One region of the Exiguobacterium sp. s130 genome, then DNA from elsewhere that is predicted to be linked to it. Evidence: predicted binding sites of a transcription regulator. Region 1 holds the regulator's gene; each other region holds the start of a gene.
The links. The regulator Rex, encoded in region 1, represses fermentation and respiration genes when NADH is low (regulators of the CRP and FNR family bind a similar motif). The targets are predictions, from matches to a motif close to TTGTGAAATATTTCACAA.

Region 1 (6,820 bases):
TACGGTGAAAGTGAACTCGAACGGACGGATTTAACGCTCGTCGATAGCGACGCAATCGACGTGCCCGGAATCGCGGAAGCGAAAATCCGGTTCGAGATGCGCTTAACGCAACATGTCGAGCTAGAAGGTGCCGATCTTTTGATCGGGGAAGTACTGCGCTATCACGTCGCGGATGAACTCGTCGAGTCGTTCCGGATCGATGCGGCAGGATTGAAGGCTATCGCTCGCTTAGCGGGAAATGATTATGCGACGATCGGGAAAACGTTTACGATTGCTCGACCGACAAAATGATAGAAGTGTGAATGCTTGATTCAGTGTACGATCCATGTTGACGACGAACGTTTCGATTTAAATAAAAAGGAGTGGAGAGACCGGTCTAGCTACCGGAATCTCCACTCCTTTTTTCATATCGCGTATCTAGTTCATCGATCGGACTTCAAGGTTGTGGATCGATTTCGTTTGAAGAACCTTCGAGTCCGTGACGTTTACTATACTGATAACCATCGAGCAAATAAAAAATGATTGCCAGCGCCCAAACCCCGACACAACTGATCAAAAAGGCAGTCAAGGGAGTGACGCTACCATAATAGGATATGATCAATGGATCATTGAGTTCGACGAACAGTTGTGTCGTTAGAAGCGTACAACATAGTCCAGAGAGTAGACTGACGAGAAGACCGCTCCATGTCTGGATGACAAGTCCGATCATGCAAGAAATCAGAAGGAACAAAGGAAGAGCAGCATTAAAGGCATCCGGGCGGATGAAGGCGGACACGTAGTCCGCATACATCGGAACGAAATAAAGAATACCGGATAACAGTCCTTGAATCAGGTTGATGAAAAAGCTTTTCGTTCGCATCAGTGTTGGTTCTCCCATCGTTCCATCAATTCAAGTAGATCGACATCGATCTGGTCTCGTTCCGCAGATAACGCTGTCGCTTTTGGAATATCATTAAAAACTTCCGGTTCGCAAAGCAACTGTTCGATTTCCGCTGAACGCTGTTCGAGCCGTTCAATATCTTGTTCGAGTTGTTCGATTTGCTGACGGCGTTTTTTTTCTTCTTTCTGTGCTTCTTTGTCGATCGTCTTCGATGCCGTGACTTTTGCCGCTTTTGCCTCTTCGGCTTCAAGGCGAGCGATTTCTTCTTGTTCAGCCTTCTTCTCTGTGTAGTACGAATAATCGCCGAGGTATTCTGTCACACCAGCTTCACTCATCTCGATGACGCGTGTCGCGATCCGATCGATGAAGTACCGGTCATGGGAAACGAAGAGTAGCGTACCTTCATAGTCGACGAGAGCGTTCTCAAGGACCATCTTCGAATCCAGATCCAAGTGGTTCGTTGGCTCGTCAAGGATGAGGACGTTCGTCTTCCGGAGTTTCAGTTTTGCGAGCGCGAGACGTCCGCGTTCGCCACCGGACAATTCATGGACAATCTTGAAGACATCGTCGCCGCTGAACAGGAATTGTCCGAGCACAGAACGGACTTCTTGTTCGCGCATCAGTGGCCATTCGTTCCAAATCTCATCGATGACACGATTCCGGTCATTGAGTTCTGCTTGCTCTTGATCGTAATACCCGATCGAGACGCCGGTGCCAAAACGGAAATCACCGAAGAGAGGACGTAAACGACCGACGAGGACTTTTAAGAGCGTCGACTTCCCGATTCCGTTCGGTCCGACGAGTGCCAGTGATTCGCCGCGTTGCAAGCGAAACGTGATGTCTTTTGAGACAGCTTCTTCGTAACCGATTGCCAATTGATTGACTTGAAGAACGTCATTCCCGCTCTGTTTTTCGATTGGGAAGGAGAGGACCGTACTGCGTTCATCTCCATCTGGTCGGTCGAGCCGGTCCACCTTCTCGAGCCGTTTTCGAACGCTTTGAGCACGCTTTGTCGTTGTCGCCCGAGCGATGTTTCGTTGAATGAAATCCTGCATCTTCGCGATTTCTTCTTGCTGCTGTTCGAACTGTTTCATTTCTTGATCGTACAATGCCGCTTTTTGCTCGAGGTACTTCGTATAGTTCCCCGTGAACTTACGACAGACATTACGAGAGAGCTCATAGACGACATTGACGACTTGATCGAGGAAGTACCGATCGTGCGAGACGATCAGAACGGCACCACGATAACCACCGAGGTAACTTTCAAGCCAAGCGAGCGTATCGATATCCAGATGGTTCGTCGGTTCATCGAGAATGAGAAGCTCTGGTGCTTGCAGGAGCATCTTCGCTAAGGCGAGCCGTGTCCGTTGACCTCCGGACAATGTCTGGATCCGGCGTGAGTAATCGTCTGGATAAAAGCGCATGCCGTGCAGGACGGAGCGAATATTCGCTTCGAACTGATAACCACCTGCTTCTGAGAAGTCATGTTGTGCTTGATCGTACGTCTTCAGAAGTCGATCGTAAGCGACCGGGTCGTTCAAGATGTGCTCCATGCCCATCTCGATTTCCATCCGGCGCAGTGTCCGTTCTTGTTCTTGCAGATGTTCAAAGACGGTCAGCATCTCGTTCCAGATCGTCTCATTCGATTCGAGACCACTGTCTTGCGCGAGATAGCCGATTTTGACATCTTTACCTTTCATGATATCGCCCGAGTCATGACTGAGTTCACCAGCGATGATTTTGAGCAAGGTTGATTTACCGGCACCATTTCGACCGACGAGCGCAATTCGGTCGCGCTCTTGTACTTCCAATTTGATATTTTCTAAAATCGGCTCGACGCCGAATGATTTCGAGAGTTGGTTGACTTGTAAGAGTATCATTTCCATCCATCCTTCCACCCTTTAGTCTATCACGAACAAAAGCGCGAGGTCCTGCGGAATATATTATTTGTGACTCTATGTGAAGTGGTTTACAATCAAGGAGAGTAGAAAGCTTTTTGCAAAGATTTGGGTGCCACGATGGATGTGGCCGAAGGGGGAACTGCAGGATGAATGGATCAGACACAAAAATTCCACAAGCGACAGCAAAACGGTTGCCGCTATATTATCGCTTCATCCAAAGTTTATACAATTCAGGCAAGCTCCGCGTCTCTTCTGCTGAGTTAAGCGAGGCGGTGAAGGTTGATTCAGCAACGATTCGTCGCGATTTTTCCTACTTTGGGGCACTAGGGAAGAAGGGGTATGGATATAACGTTCAACATCTCTTAACGTTTTTCCGCAAAACCTTGAATCAAGATGAGGTGACGAATGTTGCCTTAATCGGGGTCGGTCATCTCGGAACAGCGTTTGCAAATTATAACTTTTTAAAGAATAATAGTACTCGGATAGTCGTTGCGTTTGATGCGGACGAAGAGAAGGTCGGAACAACGACGCATGACGTTCCAATCTATCATGTTTCGGACATGAAAGAACAAATCGAAGCGAATCAGGTCGATGTCGCCATCTTGACGGTTCCATCCCAGTTCGCACAGTCAGTAGCGGATGAGTTAGTCGAGTATGGTGTGACAGGCATTCTGAACTTTACGCCTGCACGGTTGAACGTGCCAGCGAGCGTTCGGGTTCATCACATCGATTTATCGATCGAGTTGCAGTCGTTAGTTTATTTCATGAAGCATTATTCGCAATCAGCTGAAGGAGTGAAATTATAATGGAAAACCTTATCCCGCTCACGTTAGGTATCGGACCTGCGAGTATCGGATTAATTGCTGTCGTCGCGTTGATCATCTTCGGACCGAAGAAGTTGCCGGAATTCGGTCGTGCTGCCGGTCAAACATTGAAAGAGTTCAAGAATGCCACGAACGGCATCATGGACGACGATAAAAAGGACGAACCGAAAGAGAAGTGATTGAATCATGACGGTTGATCAAGAACAAAGCATGACGTCGCACCTAGACGAACTGCGTAAGCGGATTGTCTGGTCGCTCCTCATCGTCGTCGTCCTGTTCGCTGTCGCATTTCCGCTCGTTCGACCGCTCGTCCGTTTTCTGCAAGCGGACTTAAAAGAGCTCGGTATCGGATTAAATGCCTTCAACGTCGCCGATCCTTTAATGTTGTATTTGAATCTTGCGTTCATCATCGCGCTGATTTTAGCGTCACCGTTCTGGATGTATCAACTGTGGGCATTTGTCCGACCAGGGCTTTATGAAAAGGAACAAAAAGCAACACTGACGTATATTCCAGTCATCTTCTTTCTATTTTTGGCTGGTGTAGCCTTCTCGTATTTCTGGTTGCTTCCCTTCTTGCTCGAAGTCTCAACGGATCTCGGGAAAGAATTGGGGATCGAGCAAGTCATCGGGGTCGAAAACTACTTCAGTTTCTTGATCCGGTTGACGATGCCGTTTGGTCTTCTCTTCCAATTGCCGGTCGTGACGATGTTCCTGACACGTCTTGGTCTTGTGACGCCATATTTCATGCGAAAGAATCGAAAATATGCGTATTTCGCGCTGTTCGTCGTTGCGGCATTGATCGCACCGCCGGACGTGACGTCACACTTGATGATCTCAGTGCCGTTGTTCGTTCTCTATGAAATCAGTATCTTGATTTCCGCGCGGACGTATAAAAAGGTCTTGATCCTCGAGCAACAGGCAGAGCTTGAACGACAGGCGGATTTGATGCGTGAATTGAATAAATGAATCGTGAATTCCTTCCAGCCATTTCGGGAGGAATTCTTTTTTATGAAAGCGTTATGTTTATATTGATAAAGCAGTTAGCGATGCGTATACTGAAGATAATTCATGGGGGCTTAGCTCAGCTGGGAGAGCGTTTGGCTGGCAGCCAAAAGGTCGTCGGTTCGATCCCGATAGTCTCCACCAAGTTCATACGTTCAACTCCTCGAGTGCTCGAGGAGTTTTTTTATGTTCCCAGTTAAATTCCTTCCAAATATAAAATGTCACCAAAAAGAAAAAAATTAAAAAAATAGACAAATATAAATTGTTTATTTCCATTAACTTCATTAAACTAAAAATACAGAATTTTCGTTAAACTGTTTTATTAGTATTACTACTATGGTTTTACAGAAAAGGGGAAACGAACGCATGAAGAAGAAGATTGCACTTATGGCAGCCGTCTTAATGACGTCTTCCAATCTAGTCAGTGCGCAAGGTGCACTGTCCTCGCAAGACAAAGCGACGGGTCAAAAACCGCAGGCGCTCTCACTGAAGAAATCGGGACAAGAAAAGAACTACAAACAATCGGATAAAGTCCGAGTCGTCATCGAGATGGAACAAAAACCGGCGATTCAAATCGCCCAATCTCAAAACAAGCGGTATAGCACATTGAGCAATGCCGAAAAGGAATCGATCAAGGATCGACTCGTCAGCGTCCAAAAATCAGTCAAGTCAGCTATCGCTAAAAAGGCGATTCCTGTTACATATAAAGAAAGCTTCACAACCGTCATCAATGGATTCAGTGGTGAAGTGAAGTTCGGTGACATCGAAGATATCAAACAACTCGAAGGAGTCAAAAGTGTACATATCGCGCACGAATATGCGCGCCCAACCGTCGATAAAGGTGCCAAGCCAGACATGCTGTACAGCAAGGACATGGTCAATGCGAAGGAAACGTGGCAGGACTATGGCTTTAAAGGGGAAGGAACCGTCGTCGCGGTCATCGATACGGGGATTGATCCATCGCACAAAGACATGGTCTTGAGTCCAGAGACAAAGGTGGATTTAACCTCTTCGAAGGTCGAGAGTGCGAAAGAAACAAAAGGTTTAAAAGGAAAGTATTTCACGGAAAAAGTACCGTACGGCTATAACTATGCCGATCACGACAGCGAAATCCGTGACTTAGGTGCGGGGGCATCGATGCACGGGATGCACGTCGCAGGTACGGTCGGAGCAAACGGCGATGAAGCAAACGGTGGTATCAAAGGGGTCGCGCCGGAAACACAGCTCCTCGCGATGAAAGTCTTCGGAAACGATCCAGGAATGCCATCGACATTCAGCGATATCTACATTAAAGCGATCGATGATGCGATTGCACTCGGAGCCGATGTCATCAACATGAGTCTCGGTTCGACGGCATCGTTCGTCAATTCAGATGCTCCAGAACAACGCGCAATCGTCAACGCGATGAACAACGGTATCTTGTGTGCGATCTCTGCTGGTAACTCGGCGTTTGCAGGTCATGGTGCGGGTAATCCATATACAGCAAACCCGGATATCGGTGTCGTTGGTGCACCAGGATTGACGAGCCAGGCGCTCCAAGTCGCGTCACTCGAAAATACGAAATTGACGCTTGAAGGCATGGCGCTGACGATCGACGGTCAGGATGCCGGTTATTTGGCATACCAAAAACAAGATTCGCCGAATCCGATTGCCGTCTTCGATAAAGAGAAGAAGGATGTCGTGTATGTCGGTGACGGTCAAGCTTCGAACTATGAAGGTAAAGACGTCAAAGGGAAAGTCGTCTTCGTCGTGCGTAACGGTGGTTTCAACTACGGTATGATCCAAGCAGAAGCTGAGAAGCAAGGGGCAGCAGGTGTCATCGTCCGCGGTCGAGTCGATCACGGGGATTACGTCAGCATGGCGCTCAACAATCCGACGATTCCACTCGTCACGCTTAGCATCGCGGACGGGAATGATCTCGAAGCAAAAGCAAAAGAAGGCAAGGCAATCGCAGTGACATTTGACGGAAAAGCGGTCTCAACCGATAACCCGGTCGCAGGACAAATGTCTGACTTCACGTCATGGGGTGTCACGCCAAGCCTTGACTTCAAGCCAGAAATCACGGCACCAGGTGGGAAAATCTATTCGACGCTTAATGATAACGAGTATGGCGTCATGAGCGGTACATCGATGGCAGCACCACACGTCGCTGGTGGAACAGCACTCGTCATGCAACGGATTGCGAAGGACTTCAAAGTCACTGGTGCAACACG
Region 2 (6,820 bases), on a different contig from region 1:
CGTCCTTGAGCGAATTTCGTTCGGTGGTGGATGCGTCAATGACACATTGATGCATGTCGCACAGCACCACTTACCATTTGGAGGAGTCGGAGCGAGTGGAATGGGTGGATATCATGGCAAATATAGTTTCGAGACGTTCAGTCATCGGAAAGGAATCGTCAAAAATACGACGGCATTTGATTTACCGTTCCGCTACATGCGAACAAATAGCAATTCCAAATGGATGCGCTTTTTGTTATGATGAGCTGTGATTAATTGACTTAAGAAGGAGCTCTTCACTTGAAAGATCAAGTAAAACAGTGGATGAAACGAACAGGCTTGATTGAACGCGGTCTTCGTACCGTCATGAGAGTCTTTACATGGTTGCCACAAAAACGTAAGCGAATTCTTTTCGAGAGTTTTCTCGGAAAACAATACAGTGACAGTCCGCGTGCCATTTACGAATTGATGCGCGCGATGCATCCGGAGTGTGAGTTGATTTTCAGCAAGCAACGAGGTGTTGCATTTCCACCAAATGTTAAGACAGTAGATCGATTGACGTTTCGCTGGATTTATTTACTTGCGACGTCACGGGTCTGGGTATCAAACAGTCGGTTACCGGGTTGGTTGATCAAACCGGAAAAAACGTTTTATCTCCAAACTTGGCATGGCACACCGCTCAAGAAACTAGCGCTTGATATGGATGATGTCCAAATGGCGAACACGACAACCGAACGATATAAACAAGGATTTAAGCAGGAAGCAGCAAAATGGTCTAGCTTAGTTTCACCCAATGCCTATTCCAGTTCAATATTTAGACGGGCATTTGCATTTGAAGGTGAGATGCTAGAAATTGGGTATCCTCGAAATGATATATTTTATCAAGAGGCGCGACATGCTAAAATCAAAGAAGCAGTATATCGCCACTATGATATTGATCATTCAAAAAAAGTCTTGTTGTATGCACCAACTTGGCGAGATAATGCATTCGAAGGTCAAGGGAAATATTCATTTGAGTTGCCTTTTTCGCTAAATGAATTTGAAAAGCGATTTGGGGATGAATACGTTCTGCTTGTCCGAATGCACTATTTAGTCGGAAGTCGTCTCGACGTCACTGCTTATCCATCCGTTCGAAATACATCGGACTACCCGGATATCGCGGAGCTCTATCTGGCATCGGACGCCTTGATCACGGATTATTCTTCTGTCATGTTTGATTTTGCGCACTTATCTCGTCCGATTTTATTCTATACGTATGATTTAGAACATTATCGAGATCAGTTGCGTGGGTTTTACTTCGATTTTGAGCAGGAGGCACCGGGACCATTGTTGTCGACTGAAACAGCACTGTTTGAAGAGCTGAACCAGTTAGATGATTGGCACAAACGGTATGCGTCAGCATTTCGAGCGTTCCAAGAGACGTATTGTCAATGGGATGATGGACAGGCTTCAGAACGGGCGATGAAGACGATCATAAAGAGAATTCACGGATAAAAGGGAGAGCAGAATCATGAAGAAGGTTATTACGTACGGAACATTTGATTTATTACACTGGGGTCATATCAACATCTTAAAACGCGCAAAAGCAATGGGAGATTATCTTATCGTTGCGATTTCAACGGACGAATTCAATCGTTTGAAACATAAGCAGTCCTACCATAATTTCGAGAATCGGAAGATGATTCTTGAAGCTATCCGTTATGTGGATGAAGTCATTCCGGAAAACAGCTGGGATCAAAAAGTAGAAGATGTGAAGAAGCATAACGTCGACCTCTTCGTCATGGGTGATGATTGGAAAGGCGAGTTTGATTTCTTAAAAGAGCATTGTGAGGTCGTTTACCTTAGCCGAACTGAGGGTATTTCTACGAGTCAGATTAAAACGGAATTAGCTTCGAAGTGATTGAAGAGGAGACCACACGACGACGTGCGGTCTTTCTTCGTAGAAGGGCAGGATGAAAGTGGTTAGAGAAGGAATCGTATGGGTCTATTTATTGTTGTTTCGTATTTGTTATGGTGTCTTTCGGTGGTTACCGCTTCGACCCGTCACTTTATTTTGGATGACATATGGGGATAACGCAAAACCTGTTAATGATCGCTTGGCGCAGGAATTGCCAAATGAGAAACGGTATCTGGTATACGATCATCATTTCATGAAGCAGCCGGATCTGTGGAAGTCAGATCGGACTCTTCGCTTTCGTCGTTTACGATTCGTTCGGTTGGCATATTTGCTTGCGACCTCCCGGACGGTCTTCGTCGATAATTATGTCGCAGAATTTAGTGTCGCAACAACGCGACGAGGAACACGACGTATCCAGCTATGGCATGCGGCAGGAACATTAAAGCAGTTTGGACTGACCTCCTCCAAAAGTCTGTTCGTATCAGAACGGGTACGAAATCGTTTTCGACGTGTCTATCAGGAATATGGTGATTTCATCGTGCCGGGGATGCGTTGTGCGACACAATTCATGGCACCGCATGATTTAAAACGATCTCATTTTAAACCGTTCGGCATGCCGCGGACAGATTATTGGTATGATGAGGTTCAGCGGGAACATCGGGCACTTGATTTAAAAGAACGTTATGTAAAACCCGACCGCCGGATTCTATTGTATGCCCCGACTTACCGCGAATATAAAGGAACGGAAGATCACACGATTCAACAGTTCGAACGACTTGCTCAAGCGGGATGGACGATTCTTGTTAAGTTACATCCGACGATCCGAGCGCTTTCGACCTATCGTTCCGCCCACATACATCTTGTGGATGACACGTATCAGATTAATGATTATTTGCTCATCACGGATGTTCTGGTGACCGACTATTCGTCGATTCCATTTGAAAGCTGTCTTCTTGAGATTCCAACGTTCTTATACACACCGGACATCGACACATATCGACAACTACCAGGACTTGTCGATCAGTATCCGAAACCATTACCGGTGCGACAGACGGAGCAGATGGCGCAATTGATGGAGTGGATCGTGTCTGACGCGATACTTGAAGAGTGCCGTCAGCACATGCAGGAATTCCAAACAAGTTGGTATGATCACCCACCAGGTCAAGCAGTTGAACGAATCGTTCATCATTATTACGGAACAGGTATGTGATACTATATCTGACGATTGCTTTAGTTTTAGAAAGCGGTCGTCAGATACTTTTTTAAAATTAATGTGAAACATTGAACAAAGTTTGACAATCTTTTGAAAATCCATTCTTTTGAACTGTGATGTTCTATACTAAAAGCAGAAGAAAAGGAGAGGAGAAATGGATATGCTGACTTGTGGAACGACTGAAGCGAATACGTTCATCTTATCACCTGAGACAAGAACGTTACTAGAAAGCTTCATGACGGAAACGACGTTCAAAAAGGATTCCATCGTCTGTTGGGAAGGGGAAATGAACGACAAGTTGTTTTATGTGAAACAAGGAGGCGTCAAACTATCGAAGTTGACGAAAAAAGGCAGTCCATTACTCATGTTCTTATATTTCAAAGGGGATCTATTTGGTGAATTTGATGTAGGAGAAGCTTTTCCGAGTTCATACAGTATCGAGACGATGGAGGATAGTATCATCGGTTTCCTCACAAAAGAAAAATTAGAGGAACTCATGAGAAAGGATGGTACTTTTGCGCTTGAGATCATGCGGTGGCAAGCATTGATGCGGAAACAGACGGAGACTAAATTGCGCGACTTGCTATTGTTCGGAAAACCGGGCGCGTTAGCTTCGACGTTACTTCGTCTCATCGCGATGGAAGGGGAACAAGTAGGAGAAACCTACCGTCTTGCAAAACGTCCATCCGATGGGGAGTTTGGTCAATTGATTGGCGCACCGCGTGAAACGGTCAACCGGATGTTCTCCCAGTGGAAAAAAGAAGGTGTCATTTCGATGACGCCAAAAGAAATCATCATTCATGATGCACAATATCTGCGTGATCTGTGTCATTGTGAAGGATGCCCAGCAGGTGTTTGTCGAATTTAATAGATAGTGTACAAACAATTCAAACGTGAAGCAGAATTTTCTGTCTCGTGTATGGATTGTTTTTTTTGTAGATGAGTCGTGCCTCCTTCTCTTGTTCAGATGTGAACTTTCTGTGTGTTTTTAGAAAGAAAAGTGCGGATTCTTCACATTTGAAGTGATATATATCACAGTTTTCAAACTTGCTGAATTCTTACAATAAAGACAAGTTCAAAGCAGGAGAGGAGTAATCACCATGGACCAAAAATCAGAATCAAACCTCAAAGGAACATTTATTGCCGTCCTGATCGTAGCAGGTATCATCATTGGGATGTGGAGCTCAATCTTTCTATTATTCTTATCACGGTAAGGGGGAGTCACAATGCATATTCATCGTCTAGAAAAAATCTGGCTGATTTTTGGAGCAGTGATGCTTGGCGTCTTTTTAACCATCATCGGCGTATCCGCTTTTGCATCCGGAAATCAACCGCCATCCGATGCAACATTGATTGATCCGACGAAAGTTGATCAAACGAAACCATTCGACAAGCCAGGACTAAAAAAAATCGATGACGACCGATACGAAGCGATCATCGTCGCACAAGCGTTCCAATTCACACCAAAAGATATGGTCATTCCCAAAGGGGCAACGGTTGATTTTTTGGTGACATCAAAAGATGTCGTCCATGGCTTTGAAATTGTCAAGACGAATGTCAATATGATGGTCGTTCCTGGTCATATCAATTCCATTGAATATACATTCAAGGAAGCTGGCGAGTATTTGGTCGTCTGTAATGAATACTGTGGATCGGGTCATCATATGATGGCAACCAAAATCAAGGTGGTGGAATAAGATGAATGCCATTTCAAAAAAATTAAGACAGTTCGAGATGGAGCGTGGTCTGCCTGCTACCGTCATCGGAATTAAGGAAGCGAAGCTCGCTTTCGCACATGTTAGTTTTTCACTCGTTGCCTTATTGATTGGTGGTTTATGTGGATTGTTGCAAACGATGGTGCGGACAGGTGTCATTCCAGAAATTGCTGGAGTCGGCTACTATGAGCTTCTCACTGCCCACGGGTTAATGCTTGCGATCGTCTTTACGACATTATTCATATTTGGATTACTGTTTTCATTTTTAGGTCAATCCTTTGGACGGTTCGAAGACTTTCCTCGACGTCTCGGGTGGGTTGGATTCTGGTTCATGATCCTTGGTGTCATCCTCGTCACATGGATGGTACTTGCAGGAGAAGCTTCCGTCCTCTATACATTCTATGCACCACTCAAGGCACATCCAGTATTTTATATTGGACTCGTCATCTTCGTCGTCGGAACGTGGATTGCTTCTGGTGCCATGTTCCGTATGTATGCTGATTATAAACGGGAACACCCTGGCGTTCATCCACCACTTCAAGCATACATGAGTATTATGACTGCCTTATTATGGGTGGTTGCGACACTCGGAGTAGCAGCGACGATTCTCTTTCAGCTCCTTCCCTTATCCCTTGGTTGGACGGATAAGGTCGGAATCGAGCTATCCCGGACGCTATTTTGGTACTTTGGTCATCCACTCGTCTATTTCTGGTTGTTACCTGCCTACATCGTCTGGTATACAGTCATCCCGAAAATCGTTGGTGGAAAGGTTTTTTCTGACGCGTTAGCACGTATGTCATTTTTATTGTTCCTCCTCTTTTCGTTCCCGGTTGGTTTTCACCATCAATTGTTAGAGCCGGGGATTTCTGCTTTTTGGAAGTATGTCCAAGTCGTTTTGACGTTCCTCGTCATCATTCCATCATTGATGACAGCCTTCTCGATGTTTGCGACTTTTGAGTTGGCGGGTCGTCGGAAAGGGGCGACCGGGGTATTTGGTTGGGTGAAAAAAATGCCGTATCGCGATGTCCGGTTCCTTGCACCGTTCATCGGGATGTTGTTCTTCATTCCTGCAGGTGCAGGTGGTGTCATCAACGCATCCCATCAACTAAACATCATCGTTCACAACACATTGTGGGTTACGGGACACTTTCATATCACGGTCGGTGCCGCTGTGGCACTGACGTTCTTCGGAACAGCCTATTGGCTTGTCCCGCTCTTACGTGGTCGAACGTTAACAGCGGCAATGAATCGTCTTGGGCTTATTCAAACGGCTGCCTGGACGATCGGAATGCTCTTCATGTCGACAGCAATGCATATCTCAGGTCTACTCGGTAATCCACGACGGACGGGTCCTGCCGCCTACTTCAAAGATTCGATCGTCGCTGACTGGATTCCATATCATGTCGCCATGGCAATTGGTGGGACGATTTTATTCATCTCGATTCTATTGTTCTTGTATGCGATGTTCCAACTTGCATTTCGTACACCAAAAGGAACGGAAGAATTTCCGATTGCTGAAACGGAAGAAGAGGCGATGGCAACGCCACTCTTCTTTGAAAATTGGAAGCTATGGATTTTTGTAACGTTCGCTTTGATTGCGTTTGCGTACACAGTACCGATTTGGCATATGATTGAAAACGCCCCTCCAGGCGCTCCGGGATGGAAGCTTTGGTAATCGTTTCGTACAACATCAAAACCCCGAACGGTCTCTGACTAAGAGACGATTCGGGGTTTTTGGCATGCGCTTAAAGAATAAGTAATGAAGGGCTAAATCTTATTTGACGAGATTATGCTTGAAGGCATAGACGACAGCTTGTGTACGGTCTACGACATCTAGTTTTGATAAGATGTTCGAGACATGTGTTTTGACGGTTTTTAAGGAAATGAATAATTCGTCCGCAATCTCTTGGTTCGCCATACCACGAGCCATCAATTGAAGAACTTCCTGCTCACGTTCCGTTAAATCATCATGTAAGTGTGTCGTAGGACGACGAAGACGTTCCATCATTTTACCGG
Region 3 (6,820 bases), on a different contig from region 1:
CCGGACTGGAAAGGTGTTAAAGAGCGCCTTTTTTCAGACCCGCTCTATCTAGTTGATAGTGAGTTGACGTCGATTGAACAATTGCGTGTGACGGATCGCCCGTTCATCCAGTTCAAAAGTGATTCGACGTACTATCAAGAAATTTTAGAGTGGTGGCAAGATCGGTTCGCAAGTCCCCCATCTCGGACACTGGTCGTCGACCAAATCGAGACATGCAAACAGATGGCGTTACATGGCATCGGTTTTGCGATCTTACCTGAGTCGACGATTCAGCAATCGAATGAAGTCATGCAGCTTCCGTTGAAGACATCATCCGGAAAAGTACTGAAGCGAGATACTTGGATCTTGTCCACGGAGTCGATGCTTGAATTAAAACAAGTCCAAGCTTTTTGGGACATCGTAAAAGAAGAAGGAGGAAGTCAGTCAGATGGAATACGCCATTGAAATGCGGCGCGCGCTTCATAAAATACCGGAACCCGGGTTCAAGGAATTTAAGACGCAAGCTTTTATATTGGAACAAATTCGTGCATATCCGCCAGATCGTGTCACATATGACACGTTCGAAACGGGTGTTTTCGTTCGAGTGAAAGGATTGACTGGAAACCGAACGATCGGGTATCGCGCAGATATTGATGGGTTACCGATTGAAGAAGCGACAGGGCTTCCGTATTGCTCAGAACACCCAGGGTTCATGCATGCATGTGGTCATGACATGCATGCCTCGATTGCTTTAGGGTTGATGAAACGGATCGTTGAACTACCAGTCATGGATGATGTCGTCTTTTTATTCCAACCGGCAGAAGAAGGACCGGGCGGGGCGGAGCCGATGATTAAAAGTCCGTTATTTGAAAAATATCGTCCGAGTGAGATGTATGGTCTTCACGTTGCACCGGAATATCCAGTCGGTACGATTGCTAGTCGTCCAGGCGTACTGTTCGCGAGTGCTCGAGAAGTTCATATCACGATCTATGGTCAAAGTGGTCATGCGGCTTTTCCTCATTTGACGATTGATACAGTTGTTGCGCAAGCAGCCTTGATCATGCAATTGCAAACGATCGTCAGTCGATCCATTAATCCGATGAATTGTAGTGTCATCACGATTGGGAAAGTGGATGCAGGTATTCGTGAGAATGTCATTGCTGGTAGAGCGGTTCTTGACGGAACGATGCGTGCGCTAAACGGCGAAGACATGGAAAAACTCGAACGTCGTGTCCGTGACATCATTCGAGGAATCGAAGCTTCGTTTGGTGTTAAAATCGATCTGCAATTCGGTAATCGCTATTATGAAGTCGTCAACGACCGGCAAATCGTGGATAAATTCTCATCATTCGTCAAGATGAATGCCAACTATATCGAATGTGACGCGGCGATGACAGGGGAAGATTTTGGTTTCATGCTGAAAGAGATCCCAGGGATGATGTTCTGGCTCGGCGTCGATAATCCGACATCTGGTTTGCATCAACCAACATTAAACCCGGATGAATCAGCCATTTCTTTTGTCATTGATTTACTTGACCATTATTTCCGAGAGTATGTTTAAAAGTTTTTATGAAATAATAAAGGATATAAAGCTTTCCCTTTCGAATTCAGGAATGGGAAAGTTTTTAATATATGTAGGAATAAGAGTTTTCGAACATTTTGTGAAAAAAATCACGTGTATATGTGAACAATTTGTTACATCAAACATTATAAACAGACACAAAGGGTTATGTTCTCTATGATACGGTTATAGACCATATAGAGAAGTATGTTTTAGGAAGAGGGGGCTAAATACATGTTCAATGATCCCGTAGTGCTCAGTCGATTGTTGACAGGGCTCACACTAGCGTTTCATATTATTTTCGCGACGATTGGTGTCGGAGTACCGCTCATGGTACTGGCAGCTGAATTCATCGGTCTGAAACGCAAAGATCCAGATTATATCTTATTAGCAAGACGGTGGACGCGTGGATACGTCGTTACCGTAGCGGTCGGTGTCGTAACAGGGACGGCAATCGGCTTGCAACTATCATTACTTTGGCCGTCACTCATGCAAGTAGCGGGTCAAACAATTGCTCTGCCACTATTTATGGAGACGTTCGCGTTCTTCTTTGAAGCGATTTTCCTTGGTATTTACTTGTATACGTGGGACCGGTTCAAAAATCCGTGGTTGCACTGGTTGATTGGGATTCCAGTCGTCATTGGTGCGACAGCATCAGCGTTCTTCATCACGACAGTCAACTCCTTCATGAACTCACCAGAAGGATTTAAGATCGTTAATGGTACGTTGACGCAAATCGAACCATTAAAAGCAATGTTTAATACAGCGACACCGACGAAGGCGACACACGTCATCGTTTCAGCTTACTTGACTGTTGCCTTTATCTTGGCAGCAATCGCGGCGTTCCATTTGCTTCGCAAAAAGACACTCTCAGCAGCAGAGACGGCATATCATAAGAAAGCTCTTCGTCTCACTGTCATGGCTGGTCTGATTTTCGCGTTCTCGACAGCACTTGTCGGTGACTTCTCAGGGAAATATTTAGCGAAATACCAGCCAGAAAAACTAGCAGCTGCGGAATGGCATTTTGATACGACAAATGAAGCAGAATTGATTTTTGGTGGGATACTTGATCAGCAAGAAGACGGCAGTTATGAAATCAAAGGAGCCGTCAAAATCCCATATGCGCTCTCAATTCTTGCAGGTGGGGCTCCGAATACGGAAGTCATCGGTTTAAACGAATTCGCAAAAGAAGATCAAGCACCACTGATCGTCCACTATTTCTTTGATATCATGGTATCGATTGGGATGTACTTGACTGCTATCTCTGCTTTGTTCATCTTGGCATTCCGATTGAAAAAATTGAATCCATATAATAAGTGGATTTTACGAGGGGTGTTCATCGGTGGTCCGTTAGCGATGATTTCAATCGAAGCGGGATGGATGTACGCTGAGATTGGTCGTCAACCTTGGACGCTTTACGGTATCATGCGAACAGCGGACGCGGCGACGACTTCAACAGCGGTTGGTCCGATGCTCATTTTATTCAGTGCATTGTACTTGTTGCTTGGCACGATTTGTACGGTCGTCTTATTACGGATGTTTAAGAAAAACACGGTTGGAAAAGAACTTCAAGAACTTGCTGAAAACCACCATGCACGCGGTGAAGCAATGTTCGTGGATGATAACAAGTAAGGAGGGAACGATTTGGACGTTCAAACACTAGGGATCACGGTCCTTTGGACTTTCCTGTACGGATATCTCATCGTTGCCTCAATTGACTTCGGTGCTGGATTTTACGCCTTTTATTCAAAATATACGAAGCGGGATCATCTGACGAATCGATTGATTCTTCGTTACCTCTCTCCTGTTTGGGAGGTAACGAATGTCTTCTTCGTATTCTTCTTCGTAGGACTAGTTGGGTTCTTCCCAGACTCCGCTTACTATTTCGGTACGGCACTACTCGTACCAGCGTCAATTGTTCTTGTCTTGATTGCGATTCGTGGTAGTTTTTATGCGTTCGCCAATTATGGATCAAATGACAGCATGTTCTACACATTTTTATATGGAGCGACAGGGTTGCTGATTCCTGCTGCGATGTCGACGACATTGACGATCAGTCAAGGTGGTTTCATCCGCAAAACGAATGATACAGTTGAGTTTTTAGGAACGAAATTATTTTCGAACTTTTACTCGTGGACGGTCGTAGCGCTCGCTATCGTATCTGTCTTATACATCAGCGCGATGTTCCTCTTATTCTACGCGGATAAAGCGAAAGATGAGGGAGCTACGCCGCTTATTCGGAAATGGGCACTCTTCTGGAGTGGACCAACAATCCTCGTCTGTGCGCTCGTCTTCTTTGGACTGAAGAACCAAGCAGCATGGCATTATGAAAATATCCTAAACGGCAACTGGTGGTGGTTCGCTGCTAGTTTCTTATTTTTCCTCATTGCCGTGACACTCGTCTATATGAAGAAAAACTATGGCATCGCGTTCGTCGCGGTCATGCTACAATATGCAGTCGCGTGGTTTGGTTACGGATATACACACTTGCCGTATATCTTGTATCCATATATCGATATCAACAAAGCAGTCGTAAACGAAACGATGGCTTCCGCACTCGTCGTCGTTTTCATCTTCGGACTTTTACTCTTAATTCCGGCGTTGTATTTGATTTTACGGCTCTTCTTGTTCGATAACGATTATGTACGTGGAAAATCATCAAAATAATGAATGGATAAACGCCTCTGCGATTCGCAGAGGCGTTTATAGTATTTTTAAATTGAATCGGGTACACTACTAAGGAAGAGCGATTGTGAAGGAGAGTTGTGAAAATGAATGGAGAGTTTGCAGTAATCGGACTAGGGCGTTTTGGTGGCTCGATTGTCCGCGAATTATCGAAAAACGGCTATGATGTCTTGGCAATTGATTCCGATGAGGAACGTGTCAACGAATTCATGGGGATTGCGACACATTCTGTCATTGCCGATACGACCGATGAGAACGTTTTAAAAAGTTTGGGGATTCGAAACTTTGATCATGTCATCGTCGCTATTGGGGAGAACATTCAAGCGTCTATCTTGACGACGTTGATCTTAAAAGAGCTTGGTGTACAATCGATCACCGTCAAAGCAACGAATGATTACCATGAAAAAGTATTGCGAAAAATCGGAGCGGATTTCATCGTTCACCCTGAGCGGGATATGGGGGTTCGGATTGCGAACGGATTGATGAGTTCGAATATCCTTGATTACTTAGACTTATCACAAGAATTTTCAATCGTTGAGATTAAAGTCAGTGATCAGATGGCAAAACAAACCTTAATTGATCTCGACTTACGAAGTAAATATGGAGCAAACGTTGTCGCCATCAAACGGGGTGAAAATGTCATGATCTCCTTGCAGGCAGATGAAGTCATTGAAAAAGGCGATTATCTCGTCGTCATTGGTGAGAATGAAGATCTTGATCGCTTAGAACGCGCGATTCATAAAGTAAAGAATTAAAAAAAGCTGAGGCATGCCTCAGCTTTACATCTATCTATTAGATGAGTTGGAATTCTTTAAGTCCATGTGCGATACCGTCTTCAAGAATAGGTTTCGTGACATAATCGGCAGCGGCTTTTGTTTCCGGAAGTCCGTTGCCCATTGCAATACCAGTCCCGACATAGCGTAGCATTTCAAGGTCATTGAGAGCATCTCCAAAAGCAAAGGTATCCTCGCGGCGAATGTTTGTCAATTTCAAGAACTGTTTGATGCCTTCTGCTTTCGAGGAACCGACGTTGATGACATCCATCGCATGGGGATGCCAGCGAATGAAATCAAAAGCATCGTAACGTTTGATGTAATCTGTTTCTTCTTCTGCCGTACAGTAGACAAGCGTTTGGAACACATCGTGAGACAAGAAGGCTTCTTCATCGTGAAGCGGTAACGGCATGTCGAGATCACCGAGCGAATCAACGACATGAAAATCATTTGATTTCGTTGTAAAACCTTTTGTTTCGCCAAGATAGACAAGCGTATGTCCGTTTTCCTTTGCTTGTTGCGTCAAATGTGTCAGATCGACTTTAGGTTGTGGACGTTTGTAGATGATTTCGTTTTGATGAACCACAATTTGCCCGTTGTAACCGATGATCGTATCAATGTTGAGCAACTCACGAATCCCAGATAACATTGCGGGACCGCGTCCAGTCGCGAGTGCTACATACACACCGTTTTCTTGAAGTTGACGAATTGCCTGTTTTGTTGATTCCGGAACGAAATGACCATCATGCAATAAGGTTCCGTCGATATCGAAAAAGACGACTTTCTGATTTGCCATGGTTTCACCTTCTCTTTTTAATTGGTCGAAATGACCTGTTCATGTGAAAGTATAGCATAACCAAAAGCGTGTTGCCGGAAGGGAACATGCGGAATAAGGATGAAAAATAGTCCATGTATCGTGTATACTGTACTAAGGACAAAAAACAATGTACTGATAAGGAGTTGCTAGACATGATTTTTAAAGTATTTTACCAACCGCTTCGTTCGGAAGCACCTGTTCGTGAACGGACAGAAACGATGTATGTAGAAGGGGAAAGCATTCGTGACGTGCGATCAACGATTGACCACCTCAAAGAGATCAACATTGAGTTCATCCGCGAAGTTAGTGGAGAATTTTTGACATACGAACAACAACATCCTGACTTCAAGGTTGCGACGTTCGAATGAAGTTCGTCAAAAACCATCAAGCCGCCGTCTTCGCACTCGGTGGACTCGGGGAAATCGGAAAGAACACGTATGTCGTTCAATTCCAAGATGAAATCATCGTCATCGACGCGGGTGTCATGTTCCCTGAGGATGAATTACTCGGAATCGACTATGTCATTCCGGATTACACTTATTTGATCAAGAACAAAGATAAGGTCAAAGGGGTCTTCATCACGCATGGTCACGAAGACCATATTGGCGGTCTTCCTTTCTTGCTTAAACAAGTAAACTTACCGATTTACGCTGGAAAAATTGCAATGGGTCTCATTAAAGTCAAACTAGAAGAACACGGTTTGCTTCGGAATGCAGAACTTCATGAAATCGATGAAGATTCGATCATCAAGTTTCGGAAGACGAGTATCTCGTTCTTCCGTACGACACACTCGATTCCGAACTCGTTCGGTGTCGTCGTCAAGACACCACAAGGCAATATCGTGCATACAGGGGACTTTAAGTTCGATTTCACACCGGTCGGAGAACCTGCTGATTTAGCGAAAATGGCTGAACTTGGTAAGGAAGGCGTCTTGTGCCTCTTATCGGATTCTACGAACGCTGAAGTGGAAGGTTTTACGATGAGCGAACGTGTCGTTGGGGAAAC

Region 2: the regulator Rex is predicted to act here: its motif matches at 4,110-4,127, upstream of HZS85_RS13320 (cytochrome C oxidase subunit II).
Region 3: the regulator Rex is predicted to act here: its motif matches at 1,639-1,656, upstream of HZS85_RS07405 (cytochrome ubiquinol oxidase subunit I).

What each region holds. Positions count from the first base shown of each region.
Region 1 covers NZ_JACSNI010000001.1:6,982-13,801, forward strand. The annotation lists gene HZS85_RS00070 (flavin reductase family protein) at 1-291, shown strand, start outside; gene HZS85_RS00075 (hypothetical protein) at 437-859, opposite strand; gene HZS85_RS00080 (ATP-binding cassette domain-containing protein) at 859-2,760, opposite strand; gene HZS85_RS00085 (redox-sensing transcriptional repressor Rex) at 2,928-3,587, shown strand; gene HZS85_RS00090 (twin-arginine translocase TatA/TatE family subunit) at 3,587-3,784, shown strand; gene tatC (twin-arginine translocase subunit TatC) at 3,792-4,571, shown strand; tRNA gene HZS85_RS00100 (tRNA-Ala) at 4,676-4,751, shown strand; gene HZS85_RS00105 (S8 family serine peptidase) at 4,974-6,820, shown strand, end outside.
Region 2 covers NZ_JACSNI010000005.1:151,258-158,077, forward strand. The annotation lists gene HZS85_RS13295 (aldehyde dehydrogenase) at 1-241, shown strand, start outside; gene HZS85_RS13300 (CDP-glycerol glycerophosphotransferase family protein) at 304-1,473, shown strand; gene tagD (glycerol-3-phosphate cytidylyltransferase) at 1,490-1,879, shown strand; gene HZS85_RS13310 (CDP-glycerol glycerophosphotransferase family protein) at 1,932-3,086, shown strand; gene HZS85_RS13315 (Crp/Fnr family transcriptional regulator) at 3,250-3,957, shown strand; gene HZS85_RS13320 (cytochrome C oxidase subunit II) at 4,190-4,303, shown strand; gene HZS85_RS13325 (cytochrome c oxidase subunit II) at 4,316-4,786, shown strand; gene HZS85_RS13330 (b(o/a)3-type cytochrome-c oxidase subunit 1) at 4,788-6,479, shown strand; gene HZS85_RS13335 (LuxR C-terminal-related transcriptional regulator) at 6,579-6,820, opposite strand, start outside.
Region 3 covers NZ_JACSNI010000002.1:667,534-674,353, reverse strand. The annotation lists gene HZS85_RS07415 (transcriptional regulator CcpC) at 1-444, shown strand, start outside; gene HZS85_RS07410 (N-acetyldiaminopimelate deacetylase) at 428-1,540, shown strand; gene HZS85_RS07405 (cytochrome ubiquinol oxidase subunit I) at 1,775-3,172, shown strand; gene HZS85_RS07400 (cytochrome d ubiquinol oxidase subunit II) at 3,185-4,207, shown strand; gene HZS85_RS07395 (potassium channel family protein) at 4,312-4,980, shown strand; gene HZS85_RS07390 (Cof-type HAD-IIB family hydrolase) at 5,018-5,794, opposite strand; gene HZS85_RS07385 (DNA-dependent RNA polymerase subunit epsilon) at 5,968-6,183, shown strand; gene rnjA (ribonuclease J1) at 6,180-6,820, shown strand, end outside.